DNA from 2 places in the Bradyrhizobium sp. Ken51 genome. Region 2 is predicted to be linked to the other one. Evidence: riboswitches for the same ligand, from Rfam matches in the RefSeq annotation. Region 2 holds a riboswitch; the other holds the start of a gene.

What was found. Region 2 has a riboswitch for S-adenosylmethionine ahead of AC0L27_RS30215 (O-succinylhomoserine sulfhydrylase). Riboswitches for the same ligand answer to the same signal wherever they lie in the genome.
Region 1: another riboswitch for S-adenosylmethionine. It lies ahead of metX (homoserine O-acetyltransferase MetX); the one in region 2 lies ahead of AC0L27_RS30215 (O-succinylhomoserine sulfhydrylase).

What each region holds. Positions count from the first base shown of each region.
Region 1 is NZ_JBVVPB010000003.1:304,565-312,082, reverse strand. Features, by position in the region: gene AC0L27_RS08450 (DUF2125 domain-containing protein) at 1-800, shown strand, start outside; gene AC0L27_RS08445 (prephenate/arogenate dehydrogenase family protein) at 909-1,844, opposite strand; gene hisC (histidinol-phosphate transaminase) at 1,841-2,935, opposite strand; gene AC0L27_RS08435 (chorismate mutase) at 2,968-3,816, opposite strand; SAM riboswitch at 4,020-4,099, shown strand; gene metX (homoserine O-acetyltransferase MetX) at 4,190-5,392, shown strand; gene metW (methionine biosynthesis protein MetW) at 5,408-6,070, shown strand; gene AC0L27_RS08420 (alpha/beta fold hydrolase) at 6,095-6,958, opposite strand; gene AC0L27_RS08415 (TIGR02594 family protein) at 7,159-7,518, shown strand, end outside.
Region 2 is NZ_JBVVPB010000023.1:82,983-90,500, reverse strand. Features, by position in the region: gene AC0L27_RS30230 (OpgC domain-containing protein) at 1-792, shown strand, start outside; gene AC0L27_RS30225 (SGNH/GDSL hydrolase family protein) at 792-1,571, shown strand; gene AC0L27_RS30220 (SGNH/GDSL hydrolase family protein) at 1,584-2,576, shown strand; gene AC0L27_RS30215 (O-succinylhomoserine sulfhydrylase) at 2,721-3,917, opposite strand; SAM riboswitch at 3,988-4,067, opposite strand; gene AC0L27_RS30210 (2'-deoxycytidine 5'-triphosphate deaminase) at 4,178-5,284, shown strand; gene AC0L27_RS30205 (PAS domain-containing protein) at 5,462-5,872, shown strand; gene AC0L27_RS30200 (hypothetical protein) at 5,995-7,047, shown strand; gene AC0L27_RS30195 (MATE family efflux transporter) at 7,211-7,518, shown strand, end outside.

The sequences.
Region 1 (7,518 bases), on a different contig from region 2:
AAAACACCTTCGTCGTGAACTGGAGCAAGGGTCGCAGCAGCGTGGTCGGCTTGCCCGCCGTGCCGGAGCGCGCCTCCATCGTGTTCGAGGAGCCCACCGTCAATCGTGTTGACGGCAGCGTGCAGGTGCCGCTCGCGCGCGCGAAACAGGTCGAGCTGCATGGACGCCTTGCGGATGGATCGCCGTCCGATCATCCCGTGATCGAGACCGTGCTCCAGATCGCGCAGGGCAGCATCCAGGGCGTACATCCGCTGCTCGCCGAGCCGTTCGAGGCCGACACGCGGGCGAAGATCACCGGACTGTCCGACCTCACGCCAAAGCCGTGGCCGCAGCGCTTCCGCGAGATCCAGGCCGCCGGCGGCCATATCGAGATCGTGCAGTCCCGCATCCAGCAGGGCGAGATGATTGCTGTCGCGGCCGGCACGCTCGGGCTCTCGGCTAACGGCCGTCTCGACGGCGAGTTGCAGATGACGGTGACGGGGCTCGAGCGCGTGATCCCCGCGCTCGGCATCGAGAAGATGCTGGAGGAGGGAGTGCCGCAGGCAACCCTCGATCGCGTCGCGCCCGGCGTGAAGTCGCAGGACCTCAACAATCTGTTCGGCGCGCTCGACCGCGCCGTTCCCGGCCTCAGCAAGGTCATCAAGCAGAACGCCAATGCCGGCGTTGCCGCCGGCATCAATTCGATCGGAACCGAGAGCACGCTGGAAGGCAAGAAGGCCCGCAGCTTCCCGCTGAAGTTCGTCGACGGCAATGTGCTGCTCGGCCCGGTCAAGGTCGGCCAGATCCCGCCGCTGTATTGATTGCTCCGTCATTGCGAGCGAAGCGAAGCAATCCAGACTTTCTCTTCGGAGACAGTCTGGATTGCTTCGTCGCTGCGCTCCTCGCAATGACGGAGGTGAGAGGGGTGGCTACGGCTTCTTCAGCGCCGCATGCGGCCGGCCGAAGTCGGGCGCGGCAGAGTCCTGGCCGATTTCGACGATGCCGCGGCGGATGGCGCGGGTGCGGGTGAAGTGGTCGAACAGCGCCTCGCCGTCGCCGCGGCGGATTGCGCGGGTGAGCTTTGCCAGATCCTCGGTAAAGGTGCCGAGCATCTCCAGCACGGCTTCCTTGTTGGCGAGGAAGACGTCGCGCCACATCGTCGGATCGGAGGCGGCGATGCGCGTGAAATCGCGAAAGCCGCCGGCGGAGAATTTGATGACTTCCGATTCCGTCACCTGCGCCAGCTCGTCGGCGGTGCCGACGATGGTGTAGGCGATCAGATGCGGCAGATGGCTGGTGATCGCGAGCACGAGATCATGATGATCCGGCGTCATGATCTCGACCTTGGCGCCCATCGCCGCCCAGAACGCGCGCAGGCGGTCGGTGGCAGCTGCATCAACGCCCTCTGGCGGGGTGAGGATGCACCAGCGGTTGATGAAGAGCTCGGCGAAGCCGGAATCGGGGCCCGAATGCTCGGTGCCCGCGACGGGATGCGCCGGCACGAAATGGATGCCATTCGGCAGATGCGGCGCCATATCCCTGACGATGGCGCCCTTGACCGAGCCGACGTCGGAGATGATCGCGCCAGGCTTGAGGTGCGCGGCGATCTCCTGCGCCACCGGCCCGCAGGCGCCGACGGGAATGCAGAGGATGACGAGATCGGCGTCCTTCACGGCTTCCGCATTTGTCCCCACGACCTGATCGACGATGCCGAGCTCCATCACGCGTGCGCGCGTCTTCTCCGAGCGCGCGGTGGTGACGATCTCGCCAGCCAAGCCCTGGAGCTTCGCAGCGCGCGCGATCGAGCCGCCGATCAGGCCGAAGCCGATCAGCGCGACGCGCTGGAAGTGCGCGGTCGCGCTCATCGTCCGGCCATGAAGTCGCGCAGGCCCTCGACGACGAGGCGGTTGGCCTCCTCGGTGCCGATGGTCATGCGCAGCGAATGCGGCAGTCCGTAGTTCTTTAACCCGCGCAGCACCAGCCCGCGCTTGGTGAGGAAGGCGTCGGCTGCATCCGAGGTCTTGCCCTCGGTCGGGAAGTGGATCAGCACGAAATTGGCAACGCTCGGCGTCACCGTCAGCCCGAGCTTGCCGATCTCCTCGGCGAGCCAGTTGCGCCAGGTTTCGGTGAACTGCTTCGACATGGCCTGGTGTGCGGTGTCCTCGATCGCGGCAACGGCAGCGTACATCGCCGGCGTCGACACGTTGAAGGGACCGCGGATGCGGTTGACCGCGTCGATGATGTGCTCGGGGCCGAACATCCAGCCGATGCGCAGCGCCGCGAGACCATGGATCTTGGAGAAGGTGTGGGTCACGACCGTGTTCTCGGTCGTCGCCACCAGCTCGATCCCCATCTCGTAATCGTTACGCGAGACGTAGTCGCAATAGGCTGCGTCCAGCACCAGCAGCACGTGCGAGGGCAGGCCGGCGCGCAGGCGCTTGACCTCATCGAACGGCACATAGGTGCCGGTCGGATTGTTGGGATTGGCGAGCCAGACCAGCTTTGTCTTCGGCGTCACCGCCTTGAGGATGGCGTCGACATCGCAGGTGAGGTTCTTCTCGGCCGCGACGACATTCTTCGCGCCGACCGCCATGGTTGCGATCGGGTAGACCAAGAAGCCGTGCGTGGTCGAGATCGCCTCGTCGCCGTGGCTGAGATAGGTGTGGGCGAGCAGATTGAGGATCTCGTCCGAGCCGGCGCCGCAGATGATGCGGTTGGGATCGAGCCCGAAGGTGCGCCCGATCGCTTCGCGCAGCACGCGCGAGGTTCCTTCCGGATAGTCTTCCAGATGATCCGCAACGTGCTTGAACGCCTCGATCGCCTTCGGCGAGGGCCCGAACGGCGTCTCGTTGGCCGAGAGCTTGAAAACCTTGCGGCCGGGCTCTGCCACCGGAGTCTTGCCGGGCGTGTAGGGCGCAATATCGAGAATGCCGGGATTCGGCACAGGGCGGGACATCTTCAACTCCGGAATGGCAGGCGGTTCGCGACTTACGATTTCGACCCGGTCGGGGGCACCGTATAGCGCGTTGCGTGGCTGCCGACGAGGGCCGTGGAGCGCACCGAGGCCCCCGCCTCGATCAGGGCAGCCTTGATTTTGTCGAGGCTGCTCGTCGCGGTGACCGAGACCAGCAGCGCGGCGCCGTCGAAGGCGGTATCGGGCACGGCCACGATCTCGGCGAGCGGTGACAGGGCGCGCGCGACCTCGGCGTTCCACCCCGACACGCGCACGCTGAAGGTCTCGACCTCCGTCACCAGCGCGCTGTCGGCGACGCGCGAGACTGCGAACACGGGCAACGCCGCCGGATGGTCGGCGCGCTCGACGAAGGGCAGCCGCGCGATGATTTTTGGCGCGCCGGCTTCTTCCAGCGACAGCCACCACGGCGTGCGGCTCGAGGTCGCCGAGACCAGCGCCAGATCGCCCTTGGACTTCGCGACGGCCTCGACCGCCGCCTGCGCGCTGAAATGCGCGACGTAAGGCACGGTGAAGCCGAAATGGAATCGCGCGGAATCGCGCATGGCCGGCTCGCTTGCCGAAACATCGGCATGCACGGAGAACGGCGCCTGGACGTAAGTGAACGTCGCGATGATGACGCGCCAGATGCTCTCGACGGTGTCGAGCGGCAGGATACCGCGATGGCGCTGGACGAGGTCGCGCATCATGGCGGCCTCACGCGCAGGCCGAAACGCCGAGCCGACCTCCTGGGTCTGCTTCACCTGGATCAGGCGGTCGATGATGTCGCCGCGCTGCATCAGCAGGCGATGCATGCCCTCGTCGATCGCGTCGATCTCCTTGCGCAATTCCTGGAGCGATGGTGGCGCGGGCGGACGTTGGGACATGTCTGTGAGGTGCTGTTGAGAGGCGTTCCAATACGGATCAGGCGAGCCGTCACCGCTGCGATGAATGCCTGATTAGGCAGTCGGGGCTGCGAAAGCAAAGAGAAATGCAAAGGCAAATCGGGGCCGTTCCGCCCGCGGCGCGACAGGCGAATTTGGTCGATCCGGGCCGCGACTTGACGAAAACCGTCCAAGACGGTAGTTTTTAGCCGTTCCGTGGTCATTTGAGCCGGCCGGCTTGCAGCCACGTTAAAAAACTCGCTAAACAGGCCGGGGACCCTTTCGATCCCGGCCGAACCTATCGTTCAGGCCGGGTTTTTCATGGCCTGATGTCAATGCGGTCACCACGACGATCGCAAACGAGGTCGATGGTCAGATGGTTGGCGTCCAGTCAATTCCGAGTCCCGCGATCACCGCCGACGAGCGGTCGCACGAGGTGGATCATCCGAGCTCGCAGGTCGCGCAGTTCGGCACGGAGCAGCCGCTTCGGCTGGATTGCGGTGTCGATCTCAGCCCGTTCCAGATCGCTTACCAGACTTACGGTGAGCTGAATGCCGATCGCTCCAACGCGATCCTGATCTGCCATGCGCTGACCGGCGACCAGCACGTCGCCAATGTGCACCCTGTCACCGGCAAGCCCGGCTGGTGGGAGACCCTGGTCGGCCCCGGTCGACCGCTCGATCCCCGCGAGTATTTTATCATCTGCTCCAACGTGATCGGCGGCTGCATGGGCTCGACCGGTCCGGCATCGATCAATCCCGCGACCGGCAAGGTTTGGGGTCTCGATTTCCCCGTCATCACCATCCCCGACATGGTGCGCGCGCAGGCGATGCTGATCGACCGGCTCGGCATCGACACGCTGTTCGCGGTCGTCGGCGGCTCGATGGGCGGCATGCAAGTGCTGCAATGGACTGCGGCGTATCCGAGCCGCGTGTTCTCCGCGCTGGCGATCGCCTGCTCGACACGACACTCGGCACAGAACATCGCGTTCCACGAGCTTGGCCGCCAGGCGGTGATGGCCGATCCCGATTGGCACCATGGCGGCTATGCCGATCACGGTATCCATCCGCATCGCGGGCTCGCTGTCGCCCGGATGGCGGCGCACATTACCTATCTCTCGGACGCCGCGCTGCATCGAAAATTCGGACGGCGCATGCAGGACCGCGAGCTGCCGACCTTCTCGTTCGACGCCGACTTCCAGGTCGAGTCCTATCTGCGCTACCAGGGCTCGTCCTTCGTCGAGCGCTTCGACGCGAACTCCTATCTCTATCTGACCCGCGCGATGGACTATTTCGACATTGCCGGCGACCATGGCGGCGTGCTGGCGAAGGCGTTCGCGGGAATCCAGACCCGCTTCTGCGTGGTCTCCTTCACCAGCGACTGGCTGTTCCCGACCTCGGAATCGCGCGCGCTGGTGCACGCGCTGAATGCGTCGAGTGCGCGGGTGTCGTTCGCCGAGATCGAGACCGATCGCGGTCACGACGCGTTCCTGCTCGACGTGCCCGAGTTCTTCGACATCGCCCGTGCCTTCCTGCAGTCGGCAGGCAAGGCGCGCGGGCTTGCCGCCAAGAATGCTTAACAAGGACGGCTAGGCATGTCTGTACAGGAAGCGTTGCCGCTGGGCGGCGTTGCGACCGGGCGGCCCGGTGATTTTCGCGCCGACCATGTGCTGGTCGCCGAGATGGTCAAGCCGGGCTCGAAGGTGCTCGACGTCGGCTGCGGCGAGGGCGACCTGCTCCAACTGCTGGAAACCCGCGGCGTCGACGGCCGCGGCATCGAGCTGTCGCGCGAGGGCGTCAACCGCTGCGTCGCCAAGGGTCTGGCGGTGGTGCAGGGCGATGCCGACACCGACCTCGTGAATTATCCGGATGACGCCTTCGACTACGTGATCCTGTCGCAAACCTTGCAGGCGACGCGGCAGCCGAAAGTGGTGCTGGAGAATTTGCTGCGCATCGGCCGCCGCGCCATCGTGTCGTTCCCGAATTTCGGCTTCTGGAAGATGCGGCTCCAGCTCCTGATCGGCGGCCACATGCCGCGCACGGAGAATCTGCCGGCAAGCTGGTATGACACCGCCAACATCCATTTCTGTACCATCAAGGACTTCGTCGAACTCTGCGACGCGATCGACGTCAAGATGGAACGTGCCGAGGCGCTCGACCTCTACGGCCGCCCGCTGCGGCTGCGGATGCCCTGGTGGGTGTGGAATCTGTTCGGCGAGCAGGGCGTGTTTCTGCTGACGCGGGGCGGCAGGAAGTAGTTTTTCGTCATTGCGAGCGTAGCGCTAATGCGCCGCCAGCGATCTCGGATCGCGTACCGGCCATCTTCCCGCTTCCACCAGCGTGACGAACCGTTCCACCGTTTCGTTGAACAGGGCGGGCTCTTCGAGATTGAGCACGTGGCCGGACTTCGGAAACATGGCGAGCCCCGCCGCAGGCAGATGCTTCTTCAGGAACAGGCTTGCGCCCACGCACGGATCGTCCTCGTCGCCGCAGATGATGAGTGCCGGCTTCGTGGCGCCTCTGATCGCGTCCGTCATCGTAAAGATCGAGGGACGGCCGGCATGAAACCCGCGCATCGTCCGCGCCGATCCCTTGGCGTCGTGCCGCGCCAGGGCAGCGTAGAAATCGGCGTGGCCACGCGGGTCCTTCACCAGGAAGGGAATCCGGCTCGGCGCCTCGCGCGTGACTTTTGCGACTTCGGCTGAGCCGAGCATCTCGAATTGCTCCGCGTTGGCGCGGCACTGCTTGCGCCAGGCGTCGAGGTTCTCGATCTCCGAGCCTGAGCCGACGCCGGCGAGCGTCATCGACAGCGCGCGTTGGGGCGCGTTGAGCCCGATCTGGAGCGACGAATAGGCGCCCATCGAGAGGCCGACGAAGTGCGCGCGATCGATCTTCAGATGGTCGAGCACCGCGAGCGCATCGGTATAGAAATGCGTATAGCCGTAGACCTCGCCATCAGGCACGTCCGATGGCGTGTAGCCGCGCGCGGAATAGGTGATGCAGCGATGGCCGCGCGAAAAGTAGCGCATCTGCGGCTCCCAATTGGTGTAGTCGGCCGCGAATTCGTGCAGAAAAATAATCGGCGTGCCCGCGCCTGCTTCTTCGAAGTAGAGACGACAATTGTCTTTCGTGAGGGCGTGAGGCATCCGGTTTTCTCCCTGAGGTGGCTGCGGCATTGGAATGCCGTCCTGCGGTCAGCGCATATGATGCTAACACTTGTTAATCATCGTCCAAAATCTTCGCGACCGCGTCTTGTTCTCGCCACATCGGGATACTGATACAGCCCGCGGATGTCGGCCACCGCACGGGCCGATTGGGAAGTGGGGGTGTCAACGAAGGATGAAGAATGTTCGAGTTGTTTGCGTCTCGCCTGTCGCGCTGTGTCGTCGCGCTGGCTGTTTTCTTCGCGGCGATCGCCGCACTCGCCTTTCCGGCGTCAGCACGACCTCATCGTCATAGCACAGAGCGGTACGCTTACGCTTACACGCATCACGCCAGCAGACATCATCATTATTCCCGATATCACGCACGCAGCTCGCGCTTCGAGCGCGGCGCGGCGCAATTGCAGGCGAGCGGCTTCGGCAACACCTTCGCCAGCTATGACCCGAACGCCAATAGCGGCGGCATCGCCATGAGCGGCAGCGGTGGAATGGCCATGAGCGGCAGCGGTGGAATGGCCACGAGCGGCAGCGGTGGGATGGCCATG
Region 2 (7,518 bases):
CAGCCCGACGTCACGATCGTGCAGGCGCTGCTGCTGCGCTTCCGTCCCGTCAACATGGACGTGCTGCCGCTCTATATCGTGCTGATGCTGGCGCTGCCCTTGATCCTGTGGCTGATGAAATGGCGCCCCGATGTGACGCTCGGTCTCTCGGTCGCGCTCTACGCGGTGACCTGGGAATACGACCTCTATCTGTCGGCCTATCCGAACGGCTTCTGGGCCTTCAATCCCTTCGCCTGGCAATTGCTGTTCGTGTTCGGGGCATGGTGCGCGCTCGGGGGGGCGCGCCGGATGTCGCGCATTCTGGCTTCGCGGGTGACGATGTGGATCGCGATCGCCTATCTGGTCGCGGCATTCTACGTGACGCTGACCTGGTATGTGCCGCAGCTCTCCCACTTCATGCCGAAGCGGCTCGAGCAGTGGATGTATCCGATCGACAAGGCCGACCTCGACGTGCTGCGCTTCACGCATTTCCTGGCGCTGGCCGCGCTCACCGTGCGCGTCCTGCCGCGGGACTGGCCGGGCCTGAAATCGCCCTGGCTGCGGCCGCTGATCCTGTGCGGCTCGCATTCCCTGGAGATATTCTGTCTCGGCGTCTTCCTCGCCTTTGCGGGCCATTTCATCCTGGCCGAGGTCTCGGGCGGCCCGGTCATGCATGCGCTAATTAGTCTCTCCGGAATCCTGATCATGTGGGCCATGGCCTGGCTGATTTCGTGGTACAAGCGGGTGGCTGATAAGAGCGGTTCGAAAACCAAAAGCGCCGTCGGCAGCGCCGATATGGCGGGAGGGGGCTGATGAAGGCGAAGGTTTTCCTGAGCCTGATCCTGCTGTGCGGTGGTCTCGCCGCGCCTCCGGCGCGCGCGGGCGATGCTGCGTCTGCTGCTTCAGCCGCGCCTGCAGCCTGTGAATTGCCATCCTATCTGCTCAGCAGCGAAAGCCAGCTTCCCAAGGTCGCCGATGCCATCAAGGCCGGCAAGCCGCTCGAAATCCTGGTCATCGGCAGCCGTTCGACCACGATTCCGGCTTCCGAGGACGCCTCTTATCCCGCGCGGATGCAAGCCATTCTGAAGGACAAGCTGCCGCCGTCCGAGGCGGTGCACGTCTCCGTAGAAATACAGAGCAAGAAAACGGCGGAGGAGGCGGCCGCCAGCTTCGTTAAGCTGATGGAAGCAAAAGCGCCTACTTTGGTCATCTGGCAGACCGGGACCGTGGATGCTATCCGAGCCATTGATCCCGACGATTTTCGTGGCGCGGTGACCGAAGGGGTTGTTGCGTTGCAAAAGGCAGGGGCTGACGTCGTCTTGATGAATTTGCAGTACAGTCCGCGTACCGAAACCATGATCTCGGCGCCGCCATACCTCGACAATATGCGGGTGGTGGCGCAGGAGCACGATATTCCGCTGTTCGATCGTTTCGCGATCATGCGGCAGTGGAATGATCAGGGGCAGTTCGACCTGTTCAGCCCGTCGCGCGGGCCTGAGCTGGCGAAACAGGTCCATGATTGCCTTGGCCGGGCGTTGGCACAGTTCGTGATCGACGCTGCCCATCTGGAGCCGGCCCAGCAGCAAAATTGAGGTCTAGCGTTAATGAGTTCTCTCCGCCCTTTTTGCCTGACGGCATGGCTGGCTGTGCCCGCAGCAGCGCTGCTGCTGGTGCTGAGTCCGGCCTCGCAGTCGCACGCGCAGACGCAGGCCGCGCAAGCAACGCCGGCCCCGCAGCAGTCGGCTAATCCGGCTCCCGCTTCGCCGTCCCAGACCACCGTCGCAGCGACGTCCCCCGACCAGCGTGGCATTACGGCGCGCGCCATCGACAAGGTGAAGCAGGTCGCGAAATCCGCCGGCGACATTTTCAGCCGCGTCCCCTGCCTGTCGCCGAAGGGCGGCTCGAAGGCAATGGGCTCGCTGCCGCACGTCGCGGGCAAGCTCGTCGCCGGCCAGCCCGTCGTCATCGTCGCATTCGGCTCGTCGTCGACCGCGGGATTCGGCGCGAGCTCGCCTGAGTTCAACTATCCCAATCGCCTTGCCGCACAGCTGCACCGGCACTATCCGACCGCGGACATCACCGTCGTCAATGCCGGCGTCGGCGGCGAGGACGCGCCCGAGATGATGAAGCGCCTCCAGAAAGAGGTGATCGATGTGCATCCGGATCTGGTGATCTGGCAGGTCGGCACCAATGCCGTGCTGCGCAATCTCGATCCCGGCGAGACGGCCAAGCTCGTGGAGGACGGCATCGCCAGCATCCAGGCTGCCGGCGGTACTGACGTCGTGCTCGTCGATCCGCAATATTCGCCCGCCGTCAACCAGCGCGCGGACAGCGCCGGCAAGATGGTGAAGCTGCTCGGCAAGGTCGCCGAGCTCCGTCACGTCGGCATCTTCCCGCGCTTCGAGGTGATGCGCGACTGGCACGAGAAGCAATCGATTCCGGTCGAGAGCTTCGTGATCGCCGATGGCCTGCACATGAACGATTGGGGTTATGCCTGCTTCGCCCAGCTCCTCGGCGACGACATCATCCGCTCCGTCGGCCAGATCAAGCTCGGCGTCAACGTGCCCGGGGACGTGCGGACGTACCGGCCGATGTGACTTGTCGTCCCGGCGAAGGCCGGGACCCATACCGCGTGATCCATCAATGGTGCGCGGTGTTCGTGCCGCGCCCCTTAACTCTGGGTCTTCGCCAAACTGCTTCCTGTGGTTATGGGTCCCGACCTTCGCCGGGACGACAATAATTCACGCCTTCTCCAGTGCGGCGGTCAGATCCTCGATCAGATCATCCGCGTGCTCCAGCCCCGCCGAGAAGCGGATGAAGCCCTCGCTGATGCCGAGCGCGGCACGGTCCTCTGGCTTCAAACGTTGATGCGTCGTGGTCGCGGGATGCGTGACGAGGCTCTTGGCGTCGCCGAGATTGTTCGAGATCTTGGCCAGCTTGAGCTCGTTGAGCACGCGGAACGCCGCCTGCTTGCCGCCCTTGACCTCGAGACCGACCAGCGTCGAGCCGCCGCGCATCTGCTTCTTCACCAATGCAGCCTGCGGATGATCGGCGCGGCCGGGAAACACCAGCCGCGAAATCTTCGGATGGCTCGCCAGCACGTCCGCGATGCGCGCCGCCGTCTCGGTCTGCGCGCGCACGCGCACGGCGAGCGTCTCCAGGCCCTTGAGCAGGACCCAGGCGTTGAATGGCGAGATGGACGGGCCGGTCTGGCGCATGAAATTATGGATGTGCTCGGCGATGAACGCTTCCGAGGACAGGATGATGCCGCCGAGACAGCGGCCCTGGCCGTCAATGTGCTTGGTCGCCGAATAGACCACGACGTCGGCGCCGAGCGCGAGCGGGCTCTGCCAGATCGGGGTGGCGAACACGTTGTCGACGACGAGCCGCGCGCCGCCGCTGTGTGCGATCTCGGCAATGCCGGGAATGTCGAGCACGTCGAGCGTCGGATTGGTCGGGCTCTCCAGGAAGAACGTCTTGGTGTTCGGCTTCATGGCGCGCTGCCACTGGTCGAGATCGAGGCCGTCGACGAGCGTGGTCTCGATGCCGTAGCGCGGCAGCAAATCCTGCACGACGTAGAGACACGAGCCGAACAGCGCGCGCGAGGCCACGACGTGATCGCCGGCCTTGAGCGGCGCCAGGATCGCTGTCGTCACCGCGGCCATGCCGGTCGCGGCCGAACGTGCCGCTTCGGCACCTTCGAGCTCGATCATGCGGCGCTCGAACATCGCAATGGTCGGATTGGAGTAACGTGAATAGATGAAGCCGGGGTCCTCGCCCTTGAACCGCGCCTCGCACTCCTCGGCGCTGTTGTAGACGTAGCCCTGGGTCAGGAACAGCGACTCCGAGGTCTCGCCATATTGCGAGCGCAGGGTGCCGGAATGGACCAGGCGGGTTTCGGGACGGTAGTGCGCGGTGGGCGCCGGGGGCTTCGACATAGGATCTCCTCTGCGTGACCATCGAAATGGTCACAAAAAAACCGGCCTGGAATATCTCCACGGGCCGGGATCACAGAGGTCCCCGGCCTGTTTAGCGACTTATTTAACGTGGCTGCAAGCCGGCCGGCTCAAATCACCACGGGATAAGTCATGCTCATATTCCGCAATGCCCTTTCCGTCAAGACGTCCATCGGATAGCCGTAAAACGCTATTATTTCCCCGTGTGTCGGGATGAATTGGACCCCTATGAGGACCCCCGGTTGACGTTCACGGTTGCCGCCGACGCCAATGGTATCCTGCCCGACCGCATGATCGCGGCGATGGCGGAGGGCGGTCTCATCCTGCCCGCATACGATTTCGTCGAGAGCCAGATCCAGCCGGCGAGCCTCGACCTTCGCCTCGGCGACATCGCCTATCGCGTTCGCGCCAGCTTCCTGCCCGGTCCCGGCGCCACCGTCGCCGAGCGCATCGACGAGTTGAAGCTGCACGAGTTCAGCCTCGCCGACGGCGCAGTGCTGGAGACCAACTGCGTCTACATCGTGCCGCTGCTCGAAAGCCTCGCGCTGCCGCCGGAGATCGTCGCGGCCGCCAACCCGAAAAGCTCGACCGGCCGGCTCGACGTCTTCACCCGCGTGATCGCCGATGGCACCCGCCGCTTCGACATGATCGGCGCCGGCTATCACGGCCCGCTCTATGCCGAGATCAGCCCGAAGACGTTCCCGGTGCTGGTCAGCGAAGGCTCGCGCCTGTCGCAGGTGCGCTTCCGCACCGGCGACGCCATCCTCAACATCGACGACCTTGAGGCGTTGCACGCGACCGAGCGTCTCGTCGATATCGACGATGCCGATCTCACCGGCGGCGTCGCCGTCTCTGTTGACCTTTCCGGCGAGAAGAGCGGCGGCTTCGTCGGCTATCGCGCCAAGCGCCACACCGGCGTGATCGACGTCGATCGTCGCGCCGGCTATTCCGTCGACGAGTTCTGGGAGCCGATCTCGGCCCGTCCCGACGGCAGCCTGATCCTCGATCCCGGCGAGTTCTATATCCTGGCGTCGAAAGAGGCGGTGCAGGTGCCGCCCGATTACGCCGCGGAGATGGTGCCGTTCGATCCGCTGGTCGGCGAGTTCCGCGTGCATTATGCCGGATTCTTCGATCCCGGCTTCGGCTATGCCGGTGCCGGCGGGCTGGGCTCGCGCGCCGTGCTCGAAGTGCGCTCGCGCGAGGTGCCGTTCATCCTCGAGCACGGCCAGATCGTCGGCCGCCTCGTCTACGAGAAGATGCTGGCTCGCCCCGACGCCATGTACGGCCAGCGTATCGGCTCGAATTACCAGGCCCAGGGGCTGAAGCTGAGCAAGCATTTCCGGGTGTAGCGATAGCCTCACCTCCGCTGTCATGCCCCGGCTTGACCGGGGCATCCAGTACGCCGCAACCTATCGGTTCGATGACATCCGCTTCTGGAATACTGGATCGCCCGATAGAGTCGGGCGATGACACCGAATCTGTGTCAGGATGAGAAGCGAAATCCGGGCTACGTCCGAGGTGGCGAAATGACAGATCAATCCCAACTGGACGCAAAAATTCTCGACGACGTTGCAGACGCGCTGATCTATTCGGATCGCTCCGGCACGATCATGCGCTGGAATCGCGCATCGTCCGCACTGTTCGGCTTCTCCGCGGACGAAGCGCTGGGCCAGAATCTCGACCTGATCATTCCCGAACATCTGCGCGCCGCGCACTGGAAAGGCTTCGAGGCCGCGCTTGCCAGCGGCGCGATGAAGCTTGCGGGCAAGCCGACACTGACCCGCGCGCTGCACAAGGACGGACGCAAGCTCTACATCGAGATGACCTTCGCGCTGGTGCGGGACGCCGCTGGAGTGGTGCAGGGATCGGTGGCGATGGCCCGTGACGTGACCGAGCGCGTCGAGCGCGAGCGTGCCGCCAAAGCTGCGCAAAACTAAGCCTCGCAAAATTCGTGATGCGGAATTGGCGAGCCGGCGTGCAGGGCGCCCTGCGTGCGGCTCAGCTTGTCCCTCACCGGATGCAGTGACACACTCGATCAAAACAACGATCGGGAGCGAACATGGCCGCCGCATCAGACCCCGCGCAGGAAGCTCAATGGAAACGCTGGCGCGCGGTTGCCGATCTCTATCACGCCTATTTTACCGGCCTGATCCTCACCGTGGTCACGCGGCGCGGCACGGCAGATGCTGCGGAGTTCGTGTTTCGCGTGTTTCGCCGCCAGCAGCAGGAGCGCTTCCTGCCGGGGCTGGAGAAGCTCGGGCTGAGCCATCTGCCGCCCGCTGTGGCGGCCGCGCAATATCACTACCTCTCGAACTGGATCGGCGGGGTGCACGTCGAATACATGTATGAGAGCGACCGCAAAGCCTGGATCCGCTATCCGCCGCCGCGCTGGATCTGGAAGGGCACCGCGATCTGCGGAGTGCCGGGCGAAGTCTCACGCGCAATGCTGCGCGGTTGGCACGCCAACAACGGTGTCGCGCTCGGCGATATCAGATTGGGGTTCGTCTGCACCAAGCAGAGCGTCGACGGCCAGGACGGGCTCGAAGGCTACTATTATCAATATGACCAGCCGCTCGAACTCGACCAGCGCCTCGTGTTCGCGCGGCATCTCGAAGCGCCGCTGTTCGATGCCGCCGCGGCTCCGGCATTGCCGGTCGCAAGCTGGCCGAGACCGCGACTGGAAAAAGCCTATCGCAACTACGCCATGGAATATGTGCGCACTGCCGCGCCCGTAATGGTGCAGCTGTTCGGTCCGGAGGATGCGGGTTATCTCCTGCACCTCACCGGCAAGCTGATCGGGATGCAATATTTCGATGAGGTCGCTGCGGCGCTGTCGATGGGCCGCGGCGGTGCGAGCGAATTCGCGACGTTCCTCAACGCGCTGTTGGTCGCGCAGGACGATGCGGCTGAGACGACACAATCCGAAGGCACGTTTGAAATCCGTCAGCAGAGCTGGAAGTTGATGGACGGCGTCGCCGATCACCACCCAGCTTGCGCCGAGGTGCTGGCGGGGTTGTTCGAGGGGCTTGCCGCCGGATGCGGGCGGCACATCGGCGTGCACCTGTCCCCGACACCGGGCGGCCGTCCGCCGTTGCTCTGGCGCATCGGTTAATTCCTCCACGAAATGCGCTGCCGCAGGGCACGCCTGCACCTGGCGCAGGAGGAATCGCTGCGCGTCGTGCTAACAAGCCTCTCGTTGCGCCCTGCGCGCGAACCAATTCATTGGCACACCTAAGCATTGCTGCGCCGCAAATGGCGCTTCGCCCGGAGAGGACATGTCAGACATCGCCGAAATCCCGGTCGATGAACAAGAGCGTCCGCTGCCGCCGCCCCCGCGCCCCGTGAGGAGCGCGCTGACGGACGGGCCGATCCTGCGCACGTTGCTCGGACTGGCGTGGCCCAACGTTGTCGCGCTCTCCGCCGGTACCTGCACAGTGATTGCGGAGACCTCCTATATCGGACGTCTTGGTGTGGAAGCGCTGGCCGCGATGGCGCTGGTGTTTCCGACAGTGATCCTGACCATGACCATGTCGGGCGGTGCGATGGGCGGCGCGGTAGCCTCCGCCATCGCGCGGGCGCTCGG